DNA from 2 places in the Lentzea sp. NPDC051213 genome. Region 1 is predicted to be linked to the other one. Evidence: riboswitches for the same ligand, from Rfam matches in the RefSeq annotation. Region 1 holds a riboswitch; the other holds the start of a gene.
What was found. Region 1 has a riboswitch for cobalamin ahead of metE (5-methyltetrahydropteroyltriglutamate--homocysteine S-methyltransferase). Riboswitches for the same ligand answer to the same signal wherever they lie in the genome.
Positions count from the first base shown of each region.

Region 1 (7,556 bases):
ACGACAGCAACAACTCCTACGACATCGGCGCCGCCGTCATGCACCCGCTGAACGGCCGCAAACTCGCCGACGTCACCGGCAGCCAGGGCATCCGCTTCAACGGCCCGGGCACCCCGTACGTGTGGCACTTCGGCTTCCCGGCCAACCCCGGCTTCAACGGCCAGGACCTGATCAACTGCGACGGATGGGTGTCCCGTCCCGGTGATCTGCGGCTGCCGTGCAACATGCACGAGGGCGCGAGCGGTGGGGCGTGGCTCGCGGACTTCAACCAGAGCTGGGGGTACACGGTCAGCGTCAACTCGTATCACGTGGGCAACGACCGCACCCAGATCTACGGCCCGTACTTCGGTGACGGCGCCAAGAACCTCTACGACACGGTGAAGAACCTGGCCTAACAGCCGCTCAACCGCAAAGTCCGTTCCACCACAGGATCTGTGGCCGCCATCCCGTACCGGTGCTCGTACACGGCCAGCGTGATGCGTTCCAGATCCTCGGCCGCCGACGGCGTGGACTCCACGTAGTCGGCGGCCATCAGCAACATCGGGTACCCGGCCGACCCCTGCGGCGGCAGGTACCCGTTGACCGCCAGCAGGGTCGCGCCGAGCCGCCGGTAGAACGCGATGCGCCGCCGCCGGATCGACTCCTCCGCCGGGTCGATGCCATGCTGAGCCGGGTCCTCGACGTCGTAGACGATGCGCGTGTAACCGGCGCCGGTCATCGCCACCCGCAGGTGCGTCCACAACTGTTCGCCGAGACCGCGGCCCTTCTCCCCCACGGTGAAGTAACGCAGGTAGACCCAGCCGGTGTCGCCGAGCGGCCGCAGCACCGCGAGGCCCAGCGGCCTGGAGTCCATCAGCACGAGTGCCGTGTCGGCGAGCAGGTTGCCGAACGACGCGCGCAGGTGCGGTTCGAAGCCGTCGAAGTAGATCTGCTGCACCTGGGTGAGTTCACCCGAGGTCAACGACGAAGCGGGCACGAGCTTCACCGGAACTGTCCCCCCACCATGGTTCGGAGCACCTCGATGTCCTTGATGCGCTCTGGCGCGACTGTGGCCGGGTTGCCGGACAGCACGACGAGGTCGGCCAGCTTCCCCGGGCTCAAGGTGCCTTTGAGGTGTTCCTGTTTGCAGGCATAGGCCGAGCCGTAGGTGAAGGCGCGCAAGGCTTCCAGCCCGCTCACCGCTTCTGCCGGGTTGAACGGCGCGCCGGACGACGTCCGCTGGTTGACCATGTCGTGCATGCCCAGCAGCGGGGCTCCGGTGACCACCGGGCGGTCCGAGCTGCCGGGGACGATCATGCCCGCGTCGAGCAGGGAACGCTGGCGGTAGGCCCACTTCGTGCGGTCCGGGCCCAGGGCGCGGAGCATGCCGTCGCCGATCTCGTTGACGAAACGGCCCTGGGGCACGGCGATCACGCCCAGTTCCACGGCTCGCGTCACCTGGTCCGGGCGGGCCACGCCGAAGTGTTCGACGCGGTGCCGCACGTCCGGGCGCGGGTCCAGGCGCTGGGCCTCGGCGTAGGCGTCCAGGACGAGGTCGATGGCGGCGTCACCGATGGCGTGCGTGGCCACGCGCCAGCCGCCGCGGTGGGCGGCGATGATCGTGTCGCGCAGGTCGGCCGCCTCGCCCTGGAGGTAGCCGTGGTTGCCCGGGGTGTCGGCGAAGTCGTGGCACATCGCGGCCGTGTGGCCGATCAGGGAGCCGTCGGAGAAGATCTTGGTCGGGCCGATGCGGAGCCAGTCGTCACCGAAGCCGGTGCGCACGCCGAGATCCAGGCCCAGTCCCAGTTCCGTTACCGGGTGCAGGGCGTCGGCGGCGATCATCAGTTCGACGCGGACGTGCAGTTTGCCCTGGTCTCGGGCTCGATGATAGGCCTCCAGCTCGACCGGGGACTTGCCGATCCAGCCGCCGCCGATGCCCGCCTCGACGCAGCTCGTGACGCCCTCGGCCAGGTACACCCGGCCGGCGCGGTCGATCGCGTCGACCAGCGTGTCCACCGGGTACGGGAGCACGAGCGGGTTCACCAGCTGCTGGGCCTGTTCCTGGAGCAGGCCGGTCGGGCGGCCGGCCGCGTCCGTGACGACCAGGCCGCCGGAGACTTCGACCGCCTTCTCCGAGATCCCCAACGCCTCCAGCACGGGCGAGTTGACCACGCACATGTGGCCGGACGTGTGCTTGATCCACACCTTGCGGCCGCGGGCGACGCGGTCCAAGCCCTCACGGGTCGGGTGGCCGCCGCACTTGTTCTGGTCGTAGCCGAAACCGACGACCCACTCGCCTTCCGGGGCGGCTTCGACCGCCGCGTACAGCTCGTCCAGGCCGGAGACCCGGCAGTCCACTTCGGACAGCGTGAGGCCGAACCACGCCATGTGGTTGTGGGCGTCGTGGAATCCCGGGGTGACGACCGCGCCGCCCAGGTCGACGACCTCGCGGGCCGGAACCTCTTCCAGCGCCACGATTCGGTCGCCCAGCACGGCCAGCGCGGAGGCCGGGCCGTCGAGGGTCACGAACTCCGCGTTCGTCAGCAGCAGATCCGCCTTGATCATGCGAGCTCCTCGAACGCCTTGCGGTACCAGTCGCTCCACGGCGCCGGACGGCCGTCGGCGTCGACCTTCACGATCACCCGGTAGCCCGAGGCGTAGTGGCCGCACCGGAAGCCGTACCGCGCGCTGGTGGTGCCGAGGTGGTCGGCGGTGATCTCCACCGGCAGCGGGCCGGGTGCGGTGAACGCGGCGTGGAACTCCACGTGCAGTTCGCGCACCACGTAGTTCAGGTCGGGGTCGCGGTCGGCGTACGACGACCACCCGAGGCCCAGGTCCTCGAACAACGCCGACTGCGCGCGCTCAACGTGCACGGCGAAGCGTGAGTTGTGCAGGGTGCCGTTGAGATCGAGTTCGTCGAAGAAGACCGGGCTGTCCCAGCGGAAGCTCACCGCAGTTGCTCCTTCGCGACGCGCTCGGACGGGGTGCGCGGCAGGTCGTCCCGGAACTCCCAGAACCGCGGCACCTTGAACGACGCCAGCCGTTCCGCGCAGAAGGAGGCCAGCTCGTCCGGCGACACGGAGCCCACGACGAACGCCTTGACCTCCTCGCCGCGGATCTCGTCCGGCACGCCGACCACGGCCGCGAGCCGCACCTCGGGATGGCTCATCAGCACTTCCTCGACCTCGTGCGCGGCCACGTTCTCGCCGCTGCGCCGGATCATGTCCTTGATCCGGCCCAGGTGGTAGACCCGGCCGTCCTCGATCCGCGCCAGGTCGCCGGTGCGGAACCAGCCGTCCAGAAAAGGCGAAGGCTGCCCGAGGTAGCCGTCCATCATGCCGGGGCCGCGCAGCCACAACTCGCCGTCGACGATCTTCGCCTCGCGATGTGCCGCGGGACGCCCAAGGCACCCGGTGCCGACGAACCGGTCGTGGTCGTCCGCGGTGATCCGCAGGTCAGCGCCGGTCTCGGTCATGCCGTACGCCTCGAACCAGCCCACGCCCCAGCGTTCTTCCAGTTCAGCGTGCAGTGCAGGCGGGATCGCGGAGGCCTGCACGACCCGCACCTGGTGCGAGCGATCCAGCGGGTCGGGTGGCATCCGCAGCAACAACGTCGGCATCGCGCCGAGGCAGTAGAAGTAGGTGACGCGGTGCTCGCGGACCTTCTCCCAGAACGTCGACGGGTGAAAGCCGTCCAGCACAACGAGATGTGCACCGGCGAGCAGCGCCGCGACGACGTTCCACTGTGGATCGATGTAGTAGAACGGTTGCGCGGTCAGCATCACGTCGTCGGAGCTCAGCCGGGGAAACTCCTCGACGAGGCTGCCGCCGAGCGTCATCCAGTAGGAGTGCGACAGCACGCACGCCTTGGGCTTGCCCGTGGTGCCCGAGGTGAACTGCAGGTTCACCGGCGCGGACACCGGTTCCTGCACGAACCCGTCGACCGGCTTGAGATCCTCGACGTGGTGCACGACCCGGCCGTCGAGCAACGGCCCGAACTCCTCCGTGCTCACCACGGCGACCGCTTCGGAGGTCGACAGCACGTGCTCGGCGTCGACCGAGCGGTACTTGACGTTGACCGGCACGGTCGTGGCGCCGAGCTTGATCAGCGCGAACCAGACCAGCGGGAACTCCGGCACGTTCCGCAGCATCAGACCGACCCGGTCGCCCGCCCGGATCCCCTTGTCCCGCAACGCCTGCGCGTACCCGTCGGACAGCGCATCGATCTCGGCGAACGTGAACGAGCCGCCCGGATCGAACGTCCAGGCGAGCCGCTTCGGCCAGCGCGCGGCAGCGGATTTCAGCGCGGTGATCAGGTCAGCCACGGCCGAACCCCTCTCGCGGCGCGTCACCCTCACCGGACAGGCTGGTCAGGATCGCGTGGTCGACCTCGGTCTCCAGGGCAGCCTCGAGCGACGAGTCCGCACCGAGATCCAGCACCCGTTTGGCCAGCGACACCGCGACCGGCGGCTGCGCGGCGATGTACCCGGCCAGTTCCAGCGCGGTCTTTTCGTGGTCGGAGCTGACCCGGTTGACCAGTCCCAACTCGCAGGCGCGGGCAGCGGGAATCCGCTCGCCCAGCAGGAGCAGTTCCTTGGCGCGCGGCAACCCGACCATCCGCGGCAGCAGGCCCGAGATCCCGCCGGTGACGCTCAGCCCGACGCTGACCTCGGGGAACCCGAAGCGCGCGTCCTCGTGCGCCACCACCAGATCGCACCCGAGCGCGAACTCGCAGCCCGCACCGAGCGCGTACCCGTGCACCGCGGCGATCACCACACCGGGAAACGCGCGGATCGCGCGCGTGACGTCCTGGATGCGGTCCAGCCTGGCCCGTGTCTGCGTGACCGTCTCGGCCGGCACCGGCTCCTTCAGGTCGTGCCCGGCGCAGAACGCCCTGCCGCGTCCCGCCAGCACCACCACCCGCGCCTCGTCGAGCCGGGCGGCGGCGAACGCACCCAGCAGGTCCTCCACCAGCGCCGGTACCACGGCGTTCAGCCGTTCCGGGCGGTTCAGGTGCACCTGCGCGATGCCCTCGGCACACGAGTAGTCGACGGTCATCTCTCCCCTTCGATCGATCGATCGATTGAGTCCGACGGTAAGGTCGCGCTACCGTGCCGGTCAAGGGAGAGGGCGAGTGATGTCGACTGAGGAACGGGTCCGCGAGGCGGCGGTGGCGTTGTTCGCCGAGCGCGGGTTCCACGGCACCGGCATCCGCGACCTCGCCCAGGCCGCCGGCCTCTCGTCGGCGACGCTCTACCACTACATGGGCACCAAGGAAGACCTGCTCGCCGCGATCATGCGCGCCAGCCTCACCGCGTTGATCGCCGCGGCCGAGCAGATCACCGGCGATCCACGTGAGCGACTGATCGCGCTGGTGCGGATGCACGTCCAGGCGCACGCCGAGAAGCCGCGCGAAACCCTCGTCGTGGACGGTGAGATGCGTGCCCTGACCGGGGAACGCCGCGCGGAGATCGTCGCCTTGCGCGACCGGTACGAGCAGTTCTGGCAGGACGCGATCAGCGAGGGGATCAAGGCGCGACAGCTGACGGTCGCGGAACCGAACGTCGCCCGCCTGGCCCTGCTGGAGATGTGCAGCGGCGTATCGCGCTGGTATTCGCCTGCAGGGCCGGTCAAGTTGAGTGATCTCACCATGCAATACGCGGGCATGGCGCTGGGCATGCTCGGTGCGGCCCGCTAGTCTCGGTCCTGCCAGCGGTTCACCGGTTCGTCCGGTGGAGCAAAAGGGAACCCGGTGCGAATCCGGGACTGCCCCGCAGCGGTGAGTGGGAACGAAAGCCGTCATACGCACTGGGTCTGCCAGATCTGGGAAGCGACGGCCGGTAGGGACAAGATCTGCGCCCACGAGTCCGAAGACCTGCCGCCGGTCCGCGCGCCACCAGGTGCGCGGTGCTCCGGAGCCTCTCGGGCGGGCCAACGGGCGCAGCTTCTGTGCTGCCCTGCGCGCGTGTCTCCGGTGCTTCCGCACGCTCGCGAGGAGAGAGCCTGTGACCATTGGCAGCACTGTTTTCGGTTATCCCCGCATCGGCCCGAAGCGCGAGCTGAAACGCGCGGTCGAGCAGTACTGGGCCGGCAAGATCGACGAAGCCGCCCTGCGGCGGACCGCGCGGCGACTCCGCGCCGACACCTGGACCGAGCTGTCCGAACTGGACTCGGTGCCGGGCAACACGTTCTCGTTCTACGACCAGGTGCTCGACACGGCGTTCCTGTTCGACGCCATCCCGCAACGGTTCCGCGACCTTGGACTGTCCGAACTGGACACCTACTTCGCCGCCGCGCGGGGCCGTGACGGCGCCACCGCGCTCGAGCTGACCAAGTGGTTCGACACGAACTACCACTACCTGGTGCCGGAACTGGGACCGGACACGGAGTTCCGGCTGGCCGGCGACAAGCCGATCGCGGAGTACCGCGAGGCCCGCGAGCTCGGCGTCACGACCCGGCCGGTGCTGCTCGGCCCGGTGACGTTCCTGCTGCTGGCCAAGCCGGCCCAGGCCGGTTTCGAACCGCTGGCGCTGCTGGACCGGCTGCTGGAGGCCTACACCGAGCTCCTCGGCCGGCTGCGTGCCGAGGGCGTGGAGTGGGTGCAGCTCGACGAACCGGCGTTCGCCGCCGACCGCACACCGGCCGAGCTCAACGCGTTGCGCCGCACGTATCGCACGTTGAGCGGCCTGCCCGGCCGGCCGAAGCTGCTGGTGACCGGCTACTACGGCGATCTGGGCCCGGCGCTGCCGATCCTGGCCGAGTCGCAGGTCGAGGCGATCGGCATCGACCTGGTCAGCGCGCCGGACACCTCGGTCGCCGTGCCCGCGTTGCGCGACAAGACGTTGGTGGCCGGTCTCGTCGACGGTCGCAACGTCTGGCGCACCGACCTGCACGCGGCACTGGCGAAGGCCGCGTCCCTGCTGGGTTCCGCGCGCGAGGTCGTCGTGTCGACCTCGTCCACGCTGCTGCACGTGCCGTACGACCTGGACGCCGAGAATCTCGAGCCGGACGTGCAGGCACGACTGGCCTTCGCACGGCAGAAGGTCCGCGAGGTCGTGCTGCTCGGTAAGGCGCTGCGCAACGGCGCGGACGGCGCGTGGGCCGATGAGGCCAAACGAACCGTGCCGTCGCCACGGCGTGATGACCACGTGCGGGCGCGCATCGAGTCGTTGCGGCCGGAGCACCGTTCCCGTGCGCCGTACGAGGACCGTGCCGCCGCCCAGCAGGCCCGGCTCGGCCTGCCGCCGCTCGCGACCACGACGATCGGCTCGTTCCCGCAGACCGGCGACATCCGCAAGGCGCGCGCGGCCGTGCGCAGCGGGGAGATCACCGAGGACGAGTACGTGCAGCGGATGCGGGACGAGATCGCTCGCGTGATCGATCTGCAGGAGGACATCGGCCTGGACGTGCTGGTGCACGGCGAGCCCGAGCGCAACGACATGGTCCAGTACTTCGCCGAACACCTGGACGGCTTCGCCAGCACGCAGTTCGGCTGGGTGCAGTCCTACGGCTCGCGGTGCGTGCGGCCGCCGATCATCCACGGTGACGTGTCACGGCCGAAGCCGATGACGGTGCCGT
Region 1 is NZ_JBITEX010000001.1:771,918-779,473, reverse strand. It holds gene ACIA8G_RS03530 (trypsin-like serine peptidase) at 1-395, shown strand, start outside; gene ACIA8G_RS03525 (hypothetical protein) at 392-985, opposite strand; gene ACIA8G_RS03520 (amidohydrolase) at 982-2,544, opposite strand; gene ACIA8G_RS03515 (acyl-CoA thioesterase) at 2,541-2,930, opposite strand; gene ACIA8G_RS03510 (AMP-binding protein) at 2,927-4,303, opposite strand; gene ACIA8G_RS03505 (enoyl-CoA hydratase/isomerase family protein) at 4,296-5,036, opposite strand; gene ACIA8G_RS03500 (TetR/AcrR family transcriptional regulator) at 5,116-5,676, shown strand; cobalamin riboswitch at 5,675-5,876, shown strand; gene metE (5-methyltetrahydropteroyltriglutamate--homocysteine S-methyltransferase) at 5,984-7,556, shown strand, end outside.

Region 2 (7,556 bases), on a different contig from region 1:
ACCGCGCTCGTGGTGAACCGGGACGAGGCGGCGCTGAAGGCAGACAAGTCCGAGGGCCTGCTGGTGCTCAACCACCACAACGCCAACGGCGATCGCGCGTCGGTCGTCACGGTCCGCTCAAGTGGACGAGGCTCCGCCTACTAGCAGCGTCTCCTCCGACGTTTCCTGACGTCACGCGGGGGCCCCGCGTTACCCCAGAGGTAACGCGGGGCCCCCGCGTTACTTTTGTGAGCAGGGGCCGTCACCCCTTGACGCGACAGCTGTACTGCGGTCGAGTGACACACGAAAGTGGGTAATGGGCCGTGTGGGTGTCCCGCAGTACGGGAGAGAACACCCCGAAGGGGTGTCCGGCATGCGGCGAGTGGCGGCGTTGCCGGTAGCCTTTCGCGAAGGAAAGTAGTCCCACTAATTGGGGACTGACACCTGGGAGGTGTGTGGATGCGGCTCGCAGTGATCCCAGGAGACGGGATCGGGCCCGAGGTCATCGCTGAGGCCCTGAAGGTCCTCGGCGAGGTCGTTCCGGCGGCCGAGATCACTCGCTACGACCTCGGCGCGGCGCGCTGGCACGCCACGGGAGAGTTGTTGCCCGAGTCGGTGCTCGGTGAGCTCCGCCAGCACGACGCGATCCTGCTCGGCGCGGTGGGCGATCCGTCGGTGCCGAGCGGAATTCTGGAGCGCGGTCTGCTCCTGCGTCTGCGCTTCGAACTCGACCACCACGTGAACCTCCGCCCCGCTCGTCTCTACCCCGGAGTCCGCAGCCCGCTCGCGGACCCGCCGGAGATCGACATGGTGGTGGTCCGCGAGGGCACCGAGGGCCCGTACGCGGGCAACGGCGGTCTGCTCCGCAAGGACACACCGCACGAGATCGCCACCGAGGTCTCGATCAACACGTCGTTCGGCGTGGAGCGCGTCGTCCGCGACGCCTTCGCCCGCGCGTCACTCCGCCCGCGCCGACACCTGACGCTGGTGCACAAGACGAACGTCCTCACGCACGCCGGCTCGTTGTGGTCGCGCGTCGTCGAGGAGGTCTCGTTGCAGCACCCGGACGTGACGGTGGCGTACCAGCACGTGGACGCGGCGACGATCCACCTGGTCACCGACCCCGGCCGGTACGACGTGATCGTGACGGACAACCTGTTCGGCGACATCCTGACCGACCTGGCCGCCGCCGTCACGGGCGGAATCGGCCTGGCCGCGTCGGGCAACATGGACGTGACGCGGCGCAACCCGTCGATGTTCGAGCCGGTGCACGGTTCCGCACCGGACATCGCGGGCCAGGGCATCGCGGACCCGACGGCCGCCGTGCTGTCGGTGGCACTGCTGCTCGACCACCTCGGCGAGCACGAGTCGTCCCGCCGGATCGAGGCCTCCGTGGCCTTCGATCTGGCGACCCGTGACCACCAGTCGCCTGGCCAGACCTACGCCATCGGTGACCGGCTCGCGGCGCTCGTTTCGTCGAACGTGCGCACGGGCTGAGGTTTCTTCGCACGTACCAAGGCCCGGCCGGGAGACTCCGGCCGGGCCTTGGTGTTTCAGAGCTGGCCGGTGGACTCACGCCACGCCCGCTCCTTCTTGATCCACTCGTTGTCCTGCGGGAACTCGTCGATCGTGGGAACGCGGCGGATCTCGGTCTTGAAGCCGGGCCCGGTCATCGGTGCGCGCTTGGCCCACTCGATCGCCTCTTCCTTGGAGGCGACGTTGATGATGTAGAAGCCGTTGAACAGCTCCTTGGTCTCGCCGTACGGGCCGTCCGTGACGACCGGCGGCTCGGTGGAGAAGTCGACGACCACGCCCTCGGAGGGGTCGGAGAGGCCTTCCGCGGCCAGCAACACGCCCGCGCGGATCATGTCGTCGTTGTACCGGCCGACCGTCTCCAGCATCTTCTCGAAGTCGAACTCGCCCATGTTCGCGAAGGCCTCGTCGGTCGCGCGCCAGATCATCATGAACTTCATGGTGTGTCTCCCTGCGTTCCGGGGGCCGCGTCAGGCCCTTGGCATCCACAGGTCGAACGGGCCGCATGCCGAATCGACAGCACACCCCGGAAGTTTTCGAACTTTCTTCCTTCGCAGATCACGCCAGCCACAGGACGAGGACGGCCAGCAGGAGCCAGTGCTGGGCGGCGACCACCACCGCCCGCCGGGACGGCCTGACCAGACGGGAGATCCCGAGGCTGAGCGGCACGAACAGCATGCCCACGACGAAGTAGGTCAGCGACAGCACCCAGAGGTCGATGATCGGGTTGATCTCGACCGGGATGTCCTGGTTGGACGTGACGAACAACGTGCTCATGAAGGTGACCAGGAGCAGGCCCAGGTAGACGGCCAGGTCGCGGCGCCAGAGGAACACCGGTAGCGGCGCGACCGCGATCGCCCAGCCGGTCAGCGCCTGAGGCAGCGACGCGCAGGCCACGGGCGTGCAGTAGATCCGCTCCAGCGCGTGGGCGATCGGCATGTGCCCGAAGCTGCCGGCGCTGACGCCCACGCAGATCATGACCAGCGCGATCCAGGCCGCGGTGGTCTCGTCCTTGAAGATCGTCGCCGCCGGGGTGCCGTGCTCGCGCCTCAACCGCTCGCGCCTCAACTGTCTTCGGGTACCGAGGTCCATGTCACCTAGACGACCTCGGTGGCGATTTTGTGCACAAGCGCGGGTTACAGTGCGGACGTCGTGCACGGGGGAAGTCCGGTCGAAATCCGGCGCTGACCCGCAACGGTAGGTCCCCATCACCGGGGGCGAGCCCGAATACCCGCACACGGCTGTCCAACAAGCTCCGACTCCTGCCGTGGATTGCGGGAAGGGACCAAGTGATCGCGAAGATCAGCGCGCTCGTCGGCGTGCTCGCCATCAGCATCGTGGCGGGCGTTGCGCTCGGGCCTGTCAGCATTCCGTTCGGGCAGACAGCCGAACTCCTGCACGCCGCCATCGCCGGCGGGGTGATTCCGGCGGACCTCGCCGGGCAGTACCACATCGTCTGGGACATCCGGCTGCCTCGCGTGCTGCTCGCCGCCGTGGTCGGGGCCGGGCTCGCCGCCGTCGGCGTGGCCATGCAGGCGATGGTGCGCAACGCGTTGGCCGACCCGTACGTGCTCGGCATCTCCTCGGGTGCGAGCGTGGGGGCGATCGCCGTGGCGACGCTCGGGGTGTTCTCCTCGCTCGGGGTCTACGCGATGTCGTTCGGCGCGTTCGTGACCGCGCTGGCGGCGAGCGTGCTCGTCTACCTCACCGCACGCACGAACCGCGGACTAACGCCGCTGAAGCTGGTGCTGACCGGCACCGCGCTCGGCTACGGGTTCTCCGCCGTCGCGATGCTGCTCGTCTTCCAGGCGCCGCGCGGTGACGCCTCGCGCGCCGCCATGCTGTGGCTGCTCGGCAGTCTGGGCGGGGCCAGTTGGCAGTCGTTGCCCGTGGCCGCGCTGGTGACCGCACTCGGCATCGCCTACCTGCTGACCAAGGCGCGGCCTCTCAACGCGTTGGCGATGGGGGACGAGACCGCGACCACGCTAGGCGTGCCCGTGCAACGCCTGCGCACCCACCTGTTCCTCATCACCGCCGCCATGACCGGTGTGCTGGTCGCGGTCAGCGGCGCCGTCGGGTTCGTCGGGCTGATGCTTCCGCACCTGACGCGCATGGTCGTGGGCGCGGATCACCGCAAGGTGCTGCCGCTGGTGCCGCTCGCGGGCGCCAGCTTCCTGGTCTGGGTGGACGTCGCGGCACGCCTGCTGGCGGCACCGGAAGAGCTGCCGCTGGGCGTGATCACCGCCGCGCTCGGGGTGCCCTGTTTCGTGTTCCTCATGCGCCGCAAGGCCTACGTCTTCGGAGGACGCTGATGCTGGTCGAACTGCGCGGCGTGACCGTCAAGGGCATCGTCGAGGACATCACCTTCCGCGCGGAGAACGAGGTCGTCGGCATCGTCGGCCCCAACGGCAGCGGCAAGTCGACCACGCTGCGCTGCGTCTACCGGGCGCTGAAGCCGACCGGGGGAGCCGTGCTGGTCGGCGGCGAGAACGTCCACAAGCGACTGAACGTCGCCAGGGACCTGGCCGCCCTCACCCAGGAGTCGCAGGTCGAGTTCGACTTCACGGTCGCCGAGGTCGTGGAGATGGGCAGGTTGCCGCACGAGCGCGACCCGGCGAGGGACGTGCGCGTCTGCGCCGAGGCACTGGCCACAGTGGACGCCTCGCACCTGGCGGGCAGGAGCTTCCTCAGCCTGTCCGGCGGCGAGCGCCAGCGCGTGCTCATCGCCAGGGCCCTCGCGCAGGAACCGAACGTGCTCGTGCTCGACGAGCCCACCAACCACCTCGACATCCGCCACCAGATCGACGTGCTGCGCCTGACGCGCGATCTCGGCAGGACCGTCATCACCGTGCTGCACGACCTCAACCTCGCGGCGTCCTACTGCGACACGTTGTACGTGCTCGACGAAGGACGGCTCGTCGCCGGCGGCACCCCGCACGAGGTCCTCACCCCGGAACTGATCGCCAAGGTCTTCCACGTCACCGCGCACGTCGTCACCCACCCCACCACGGGAGTTCCCCAGCTCCTGTTCGACCAGGAGGTCACCCCTTGAGAACCGCCCTCGCCGTCGCCACCCTGCTGCTCGTCACGGGCTGCGGCGCCACGGTCGCGCAGGACACCTCGAAGTCCGACCCGGTGACCGTCAAGAACTGCGGCCAGGACGTCACGTTCGACAAGGTGCCGTCCAAAGTGGTCACCAACGACACCGGCATCACCGAGCTGATGTTCGCGCTGGGCCTCAAGGACCGCATGGCCGGGTACGTGGTGGACGGCACCGACACCGTCGACGTCCGCACGTCTCCGTGGAAGGCCGACTTCGACAGTGTGAAGCACCTGTCCGACAAGATCTCCAAAGAGGTCGTGCAGGGCGCCAACGCCGACTTCGTGTTCGCCGGCTGGAACTACGGTTTCAGCGAGAGCACCGGCTTCACCCCGGACGCGCTCAAGCAGCTCGGCATCCCGACGTACCTGCTCACCGAGGCGTGCCGCAACGGCGTCGGCAAGCGGCGCGGCATCATGCCCGCGCTCGACGCCCTCTACACCGACCTGCGCAACCTCGGGAAGATCTTCCGGGTCGAGGCGAAGGCCGAGGAGCTGATCAAGGGCTACCAGCGGCAGATCGAGGACGCGGGCAAGCTCATGGCGGGCAAGCCGCGGCCGAAGGTGTTCCTCTACGACAGCGGGCAGGACCAGCCGTTCACGTCGGGCAAGAACGCGGCGCCTCAGGACGTGATCGCGAAGGCCGGCGGCGACAACATCTTCGCCGACCTCGACGACAGCTGGACCACGGTCAACTGGGAGACCGTCGTGCAGCGCGATCCGGACGTCGTGCTGATCGTGGACTACGCCGACGGTGAGGCGAACACGCCCGCGCAGAAGCAGGCGTTCCTGGAGGGCTTCGCCGGGCTGGCGAACTCCCCGGCGATCAAGAACAAGCGCTTCTTCGCTCTCCCGTACGCCGCGTTGGTCGAGTCGCCGCGCAACCCGGCCTCGATCGAGGCCTTCGCCAAGTACCTCGCCGGCGTATGAGATTCAGTACTGCCAGGCGTGCGGCAGTACTGAGCGTGACCAGATAGTGGGAGATTTCCTCCCGGCACTTGGTACGTCGTGCTGAGCTGTGGCAGCATCCGCGTCATGGCTCAGCACCTCGCCATCATTATCGACGAGCGCGTCGGGTAGTGCCCCTCTGGCACCCGACGCGCAGACCTCTCGCATCCCGCGGGGGGTCTTTTTGTTTGTCCTGATGAGGAGATGACCGAGATGGCCGGCCCTGTTGACGACTTCCACGTCTACGACACGACGTTGCGCGACGGCGCGCAGCGTGAGGGCATTTCCTACTCCGTCACGGACAAGCTCGCGGTCGCGCGCCTGCTGGACGGGCTCGGCGTCGGGTTCATCGAGGGCGGCTGGCCCGGCGCACTGCCCAAGGACACGGAGTTCTTCGCCAAGGCGGCAGCGGGCGAACTGGAGCTCAAGCACGCCGAGCTGGTCGCGTTCGGCGCGACCCGCAAGGCCGGGGTCAAGGTGGAAGACGACCCGCAGGTCAAAGCATTGCTGGACGCGCAGACACCGGTCGTGACGCTGGTGGCCAAGTCGGACCTGCGGCACATCGAACGCGCACTGCGCACCGACGCCGACGAGAACCTGCGGATGGTGCGCGACACCGTCCGGTTCCTCGTCGAGCACGGCAGGCGCGTCTTCCTCGACGCGGAGCACTTCTTCGACGGGTACGCGCTCTCCCCGGACACCAGCCTCAGGGTGCTGGAGTCCGCTGTGGAGGGTGGCGCGGACGTGGTCGTGCTGTGCGACACGAACGGCGGCCAGCTGCCGCTGGGTCTGGCGGAGACGGTCGCCGAGGTCGTGGAGAAGACCGGTTTCCGAGTAGGAATCCACTGCCAGGACGACACGTCCTGCGCCGTGGCGAACACCCTCGCGGCCGTTCAGGCGGGCGCGACGCACGTCCAGTGCACCGCCAACGGATACGGCGAGCGAGCAGGCAACGCAGACCTGTTCGCCGTCGTGGGAAACCTCGTGACCAAGCTCGGCATGGAGGTGCTCCCGACCGGAGCGCTGGCCGAGCTCACCCGCGTCTCCCATGCGTTGGCCGAGATCGCGAACATCGCACCCGACACCCACCAGGCGTACGTCGGGTCGTCAGCATTCGCTCACAAGGCGGGTCTGCACGCGAGCGCGATCAAGGTGGATCCGGAGCTGTACAACCACATCGATCCGGACACCGTCGGCAACGACATGCGGGTGCTGGTCACCGAGATGGCCGGTCGGGCGAGCCTCGAACTCAAGGGACGTGAGTTCGGGCTCGACCTGGCCGGCCGGGGCACCGAGGTAGGCAGCGCGCTGCGGCGCGTGAAGGACCTGGAGGCCAAGGGCTGGTCCTTCGAGGCAGCCGACGCGTCGCTGGAACTCCTGCTGCGCACCGAGCTGTCCGAACTGGACGGTCCGGCCCCGTTCACGCTGGAGTCCTACCGGGTCGTGCTGGACCACCGCTCGGACGGCGAGATCGTGTCCGAGGCCACGGTCAAGGTGCACGTGGCGGGGGAGCGGGTCATCGCGACCGCCGAGGGCAACGGCCCCGTGCACGCGCTGGACGCGGCCCTGCGCAAGGCGTTGCTGCCGCATCTGTCCTGGTTGGACACTGTGGAGCTGGCCGACTACAAGGTGCGCATCCTCACCGAGCATCCCGGTACGGATGCGGTGACCCGCGTGCTGGTGGAGTCGACGGACGGCGAGCGGGAGTGGACGACCGTGGGCGTGCACGGCAACATCGTGGAGGCGAGCTGGCTGGCGCTGTGTGACGCACTTGTCCACAAGTCACTACGAGTGCTGTCGCCTCGTCGACACCCGTGATGCGCCGGGGCGCGCCCCTGACACCCGCGGCGCGCCCCGGCGCTCCCCTTGGCACGCTTGATGCACGCCAGCGCTCCCCGGACACCCTTGATGCGCCCCGGCGCTTCCCTCCGGGGAGTTCACCACTCATGCTCCTGTTACTCGTGAACAAGCACAGTCACCACTCATGCTCCGGTTAC
Region 2 is NZ_JBITEX010000003.1:162,504-170,059, reverse strand. It holds gene ACIA8G_RS14285 (S8 family serine peptidase) at 1-144, shown strand, start outside; gene ACIA8G_RS14280 (3-isopropylmalate dehydrogenase) at 439-1,476, shown strand; gene ACIA8G_RS14275 (YciI family protein) at 1,533-1,952, opposite strand; gene ACIA8G_RS14270 (hypothetical protein) at 2,071-2,604, opposite strand; cobalamin riboswitch at 2,629-2,766, shown strand; gene ACIA8G_RS14265 (FecCD family ABC transporter permease) at 2,802-3,824, shown strand; gene ACIA8G_RS14260 (ABC transporter ATP-binding protein) at 3,824-4,564, shown strand; gene ACIA8G_RS14255 (ABC transporter substrate-binding protein) at 4,561-5,541, shown strand; gene cimA (citramalate synthase) at 5,764-7,377, shown strand.
Region 2: linked by a shared signal. The riboswitch ahead of ACIA8G_RS14265 (FecCD family ABC transporter permease) and the one ahead of metE (5-methyltetrahydropteroyltriglutamate--homocysteine S-methyltransferase) in region 1 are both predicted to bind cobalamin.